DNA from 2 places in the Shewanella baltica genome. Region 1 is predicted to be linked to the other one. Evidence: riboswitches for the same ligand, from Rfam matches in the RefSeq annotation. Region 1 holds a riboswitch; the other holds the start of a gene.
The links. A riboswitch is a leader RNA that binds a small molecule or an ion and turns the genes downstream of it on or off. The one in region 1 is predicted to bind cobalamin.
Positions count from the first base shown of each region.

Region 2: it holds a riboswitch for cobalamin, as region 1 does, so the genes downstream of both, DYH48_RS01910 (TonB-dependent receptor) here and DYH48_RS16385 (ABC transporter ATP-binding protein) in region 1, are expected to answer to the same signal.

Region 1 covers NZ_UGYM01000002.1:3,653,024-3,656,177, forward strand. The annotation lists gene DYH48_RS16380 (FecCD family ABC transporter permease) at 1-182, opposite strand, end outside; gene DYH48_RS16385 (ABC transporter ATP-binding protein) at 253-1,146, opposite strand; cobalamin riboswitch at 1,247-1,412, opposite strand; gene DYH48_RS16390 (histidine phosphatase family protein) at 1,617-2,348, opposite strand; gene metH (methionine synthase) at 2,794-3,154, shown strand, end outside.
Region 2 covers NZ_UGYM01000002.1:421,837-424,990, forward strand. The annotation lists gene rihA (pyrimidine-specific ribonucleoside hydrolase RihA) at 1-191, opposite strand, end outside; gene DYH48_RS01905 (hypothetical protein) at 670-1,338, shown strand; cobalamin riboswitch at 1,475-1,708, shown strand; gene DYH48_RS01910 (TonB-dependent receptor) at 1,818-3,154, shown strand, end outside.

The DNA of each region.
Region 1 (3,154 bases):
AGCAAAATACGCGGCAGTCTGAGCTCCATCACGATGCGCTCCGTCATGCCATTGGCTTGAGTGAGGTTGGCCATTTTATTGATAAACACTTGGATAACATCCATAAAACTGATGTTCGCCGCGCCAAAACTCGTGGCGGCAATGGGGGTTATCAAAGTGATTATGCCTAATGCGACCAGCATCAGTTTTTGTCTCGTCAAAGGTGTCACGATACGCCCCAAATGTGAGATGAAATGCTGTTTACTCCCTGAATCATCCGCCCTCGCCTCGCTCAGCCAAAGTTTCAGCCATGTTGTGCGTCGAATCATGGTAGCCATAGAAGTAGCTGATTAAGGGCTTTTTATGTTGTGGATGGGTCGACACCTGAGCGCACACGCCGAACACATCACCAATTCGCGCCTCGGTTAATACCTCGGTTGGCGTGCCCATAGCGCTGACTTCACCGTTATGGATCAACAATAAACTGTCGCACAGGGCGCTGGCTAAATTGAGATCGTGAATAGAGGCAATCACGCTGATGCCAAGGCTACGCACTAATTCGAGGATTTGGATTTGATAACGCACATCGAGGTGGTTGGTTGGCTCATCGAGGATCAACAGTTGCGGCTGCTGCACTATGGCGCGGGCGATCAAGGCACGCTGCTTTTCACCGCCAGATAAGTGCTCGTACTGTTGATGCATTTTATGACTGAGGCCGACTTTCTCTAAGGCTTTGGCAATGCGCTCGCCATCACAGCTCGAATTGGTATCGAACATGCCCTTATGCGGCGTTAAGCCCATGCTCACCAATTGCTCTGTGGTTAGGTCAAAATAATGCGGCGTGTCTTGCTGCACTACTGCGACGCGGCAGGCAAACGCCTTGGGCGACAAACGCTCAATATCTTGATCAAACAAGGTAATTTTGCCCTGAGTCGGGCGAACAAACCGATACAAACAGCGTAGCAAGCTAGACTTACCCGCACCGTTAGGCCCAATCAAACCCAACATCTGCCCCGTTGACAGCGCAAAGTTAATATTGGAAAGAATGGTTTTGCCATCGATACACCAGCTTAACTGGCTGACATCGAGCGCGACCGTCTGGCTCGCTGATGGGCGAGTGTCGCTGTCATTCAAAGCATGGCTCGTTTGGATGGCAGAGAGTTTCACCAAAGTGGTGCTCCTAGCGAGTCCAAACCTGAATAAAAAAAGGTTGTGCACATTGTCATCGGCTCCCTCGAGTCACCCGCTCGAGAACTAAGGCTGCACGCAGCGATAACAGAAATAGGCAGGTCTCCTGACTCGTCACTTTTTGTATTGAAAACAATATAAAAAGTCACTCACAGTTGCGGGCACAGTTCGGGCTGACTGACAAGCAGCTCCCCGATTCCCTATTATGTTGAGATTGATTTCAAGCCTTTGCAGCGTGTCTAGGCAATAGTTGCCACAGAACACACTCGCACCACTCAAAACTCCCAACACCTATTTCTGTGACGTCAGCCGATACACTGCCACCAGCCTTGCAAGGCCGTGTGTATCGGGTAACGTCAGGAAAAAGCATTATCCTATATTTGCCTTAATTGGCAATCGACAATCACGCTGCTAAGACAAGAAAAATCTTCACCTTAGGGCAACGCGGATCACTCGCAGCGTCCGCTCGGCCAATCTAAACGCCAGTAACAAACGCCGTGTTCATCTTGCAGCACATTAATGCTCACCACGGCCGCCACGGGTAAATCGAGTTGACTGTAAAATCCCACCGCCCGTTCAACCCCAAGGGCGCGCGCCATTAAGTGACGGATCACTCCGCCGTGGGTCACCACCCATACTTTGGCAGCCAGTTCGCCCGCAGCCACGCTCACTCCCAGACTCGCTCCCACAGCCTGCTCGGCGTTATCTGAGTCGACGGTCAATCGTTCAAACTCGGCGGCGAGTATCTGGTCAATTGCGCCATTCACCCGCGACTCGAAGCTTGCCATAGTCTCACCATTGGGCGGCGGCGTTTGCCAAGGGTTTTGCCAATAGGCAGCTAAGCTTTCGCCCTCTTGCTGATAAAGCTCATCGAGCCGACGACCGTCCCAATCGCCAAAGTCGATTTCCTGTAAAACCGACAAAAACTGCGCCTGCAATGGCCTTGGCTCAGATATCAATGCCGCCGTCGAATGCAGCTCGGCGGCAAAGGCTTGGGCAAATTCGCCGCAGCGGCGTGAAGTCGAACTATAAATCGCGCTGCAGGTACTTGCCTGCGCCTCAACAGCAGCCGACATTTGCTGCCAGCCCTTTTCGCTTAAAGGCACATCCACACGGCCGCGTAAAATGGCGCCGCCTTCACACTCGCCGTGGCGTAACAATAACAATCGAACTTGTTTCATCGTATTCCTATGTCTATCACTCATGGCAAATTTTGTTGAAAACCCACATTAGACCCGTCGTCCTATATACTCAATTACGCCCTAGCCCTGCAAATAGCCTAACAACTAGCCCTAAAAAAAAGAGCCGTTAAACTGGGTGAAAAGTGGTGATAGGACTCAATTGTCGTTAGTCAATTTTGACCTTGCCCTGACAATCATAAGTCGCGTATTATGGACGTCTATACGTTTAAATGTCCAAAACTAAACTCTAACGATAAATAACTAAAACGAGTAGTCAAATATCGACCGAGCAGAATGGAATGCACTTAGCCTAACTAAGTTAGCTAACTCACTTGGGTCGATAACGAGAGCCGATATCTGGACTGCACAACACGCTTTACCCTGCACTTAGCATAACAAGGGTCGATGCTTGGACTTAACTTAGCTGTATTTAAGGTAATTATTTATGACGATACCCTCTACCAAAGCCGGCCAGATATTGGCAGACATTCGTAAACAGCTTGCTGAGCGCATTCTAATCTTAGACGGTGCCATGGGCACTATGATCCAAGACCACAAGCTCGAAGAAGAGGATTATCGCGGCGAACGCTTTAAAGATTGGCACACTGACGTCAAAGGCAACAACGATTTATTGGTGTTGTCGCAACCCCACATCATCAAACAAATTCACACCGACTACTTAAACGCCGGTGCCGACATCATTGAAACCAACACCTTTAATGCTACGACTATTGCCATGGCCGACTACGACATGCAGTCGCTGTCCGCCGAAATTAACTTAGCTGGCGCCCGCCTCGCCCGTGAAG
Region 2 (3,154 bases), 3.2 Mb from region 1:
GCGACAGGGATATCACCACGGTTTAACAGGGTTAAGATCCGCAGGGCGTTGTTGAGGGTTTTATCTGGGGTTTGATTGCCAGCGCTAGTCGTGACGGCAAGGGGAACGAGGTCTGGGTGAGCTAAGGCTAAGATCAGCGCGATAGCATCGTCATGGCCGGGATCGCAATCAAGAATGATGTGACGAGTCATACTGTTACTCCTTTAAACAGCGGTACTGGATGCTTAGAATAGCATGCCATCAGTTAGGCGCTAGCCTGTGGAGAATACTTGCAGAGCAAACTGTGAGCGTTTTCGTCTTTTTATTAACAAGCCCTATGTCGTTGGCTGCAATGTAACTCGTGGACTATCGTCATCCTAAAGCCCTAGTGGAGTCCATTATTACCAATAGCTAATTTCACCACTGTGTCTCGTTAGTTTAGTGGCGGGGTAAAATGTGGTTGTTTAGCGAATAGCACTAACCTCTTTTACCATCACGGCGCAGATAAACGGAGTATTTCTCTGTTATTTACGCCGTGACAGTGATTATTTCTTTTAAAGTGGCAGTTAATCTAGGCTTTTGACTGTTTTCAATCTGGGTTATTCGCTAGAATGCTGGGTGTTTTCTGTTCAATTTCATGATGTCGTATTAATTAGTATTAGTTATAAGTGCGATACAAGGATGATAAGTATGAAATTAGCATTGTGTTCACCTATTGGATTATTTCAAGGTGCCAGTGTGTTGTTACTCTGCAGCTTAATTGGCTCAGAGCCTGTTCAAGCCACATTAGATATGCCCCGGAGCGAAAGCGGCGCTGCTCATACCCATGTATTGCCCGTATTTGGTCAGCAATTAGGGTTCAATCTGCCTGCGGGCTGGAAACAGGCTTATCATGAGGAGCAAGCAGGCATGTTTATGGCAGAGTTTGTGCCAGAGCAGGAAGCATTAACCCAGTGGAGTGCGCTATTTTGCGTGCAGGGTTTTAAGGATATGGCCGAGAGTATTAGCCCTGAGCGCTTCTTAGATGCGATGGCCGAGACCTATAAATCGACCTGTGACGGCGAGGTGGTGTACCAGAAGTTAGGCGACACTGAAGTCGATGGACACGCTGGATTTCATGCGATTCTAGGCTGTACAGCCATGCCCAATATGCACGGTGTGACGCCACTGAATCCCAAAGCCTATGCTTCAACTCCTCAAGGGGAAATTGGCTACTATACGGTTGTTAGTGGCAATAAAGATTTGTATCTGTTGCATAAGTCGATGCGAGGTGCCGTTTTTTCTGCCGATAAACCGCCGCTGCAGGCGGATAATAGCCAAGATTTTATCTCCACTTTAGTCCCATTCTCCTTGAAGTAGGCTGTAGACGCTCGCTTGAGTTTGATGGACTTTCATCCGTATAGACGTCTATAATGCGCGCGCTCAGGCTCTATAATGTGCTGAGCCTTAAGGGAGTATCGCTGTTTTATTGATGGCTGTACCCTATGAATCAAATTTTTAGTCAACCTTCTGAGGTGCTTGCGTGCGAAAGCCGCGAGATAATCGGGAAGCCAGTGGAATTCTGGCACTGCCCCCGCAACGGTAAAAGGTGAGAGAAGACCGCGTTTGATTGGTGAGTTCAAGACCGAACCCGATAGTCAGAATGTCAAAGGTCAGTCTCGCGTTAATCCAATTTTTAAGGGATTAACATAGCCTAAGTCCGGAGACCGGCCCTAAAGGTGTTTTTGAGATTTCGGTGGGCAGATCTCAAAATGCGATAGTCACTGTCAGTATCTTTTACTGAATGAATAGTATCGTGGCGCTAATGCCCCGTTTTCCTTGCAGGAGTTAAAGGTAAAATGGGAACAAATCCAACAAAAATCGCGCTACTTATCGGTAGCCTTTGCAGTTTTTCCGTTATCGCGCCCGCTATGGCGGCAGACGATACCAGCACAGCTAAAGTCGACGAGCATCTTGTCGTGATCGGCCGCTCTGACAATACCCCGTTAAATATTGCCGCGAATGTGAATGTGATTGACGCTGCGGCGATTGAAATGAGCGGTGCCACTAGTGTGACTGAGGTTTTACGCGGTCAAAGTGGTATTCAAATTTCGGATAATAACATCGGTACTAGTTTTGCGATGCGTGGCTTTAGCGCCAGCACTGCCGTTAATAACACGCTGATTTTACTTGATGGTCGTCGCCTCAATAATATCGATATCGCTGCCCCTAGTCTTAATGCCATACCGCTTAACCAAGTCGAGCGCATCGAAATTTTATCGGGTAGTGCGGGTGTGCTTTATGGCGACCAAGCGGTAGGCGGCGTGATCAATATTGTCACTAAATCCCCTGAAAATACAGGTGGTAGCGTGCAGTTATCCGGCGGCAGCTTTGATACCTATGAAGGTCGCGGTGATGTGTCTGGCGCGATCAACAAGGATTGGCGTTACTTTTTCACTGGTAGCTATAACCAAGGTGACAACTACCGCAAGCATAATGCCAATGAAACGGGGTCGATTTTAGGTCGCATTCAATATAAAACGGCCACAGATTCGTTCTTTATTGAAACCAGCTATTACGACGATGACCGTGAAAATCCTGGCTCATTGACAGAAGAACAGTTCAATAAAGACCCACGCCAATCTTTCAAGAGCAGCGAATATGTCCATGAGATGACCACTGCGGCGCGCACGGGTTATCAGCATCAGCTTAATCAAAATTGGGCTTTAGCAGCGGATTTAGATTATAGCGATACCTTAGTGTCTTCTTTTAATTGGGGGGCGAACAGCCATAACACGCGCTCACTGTTGATGTTTAGCCCTAAAGCGTTAGCGAACTACAGTACCCGTCAAGGTGAGCTAAATCTAGTCACAGGTTTAGACATCAGCCGTGGTAAGGCCGATTTTGACACTATGGCGCGGAGTAATGTACAGCAAATGCAAAGCGCCTATCTACAAGCCACAGTGCCTTTAAGCCATACCCTAAGCTACGTTGTGGGTGGTCGTTATGCGCGGGTGACCGACGAGTTAGTCGATCGCAAAGTTTATCCTAATGGCATGGATTTAGATGAAGATGCGACAGCATTCGAGTTTGGCCTGAACTACCGTCCTAGTACAGAGCACAGATTCTATCTACGTGGCGATGAAAACTTCCGTTTTGCGAAAGTGGATGAGCAAGCTTATACCTCTAAAAATGT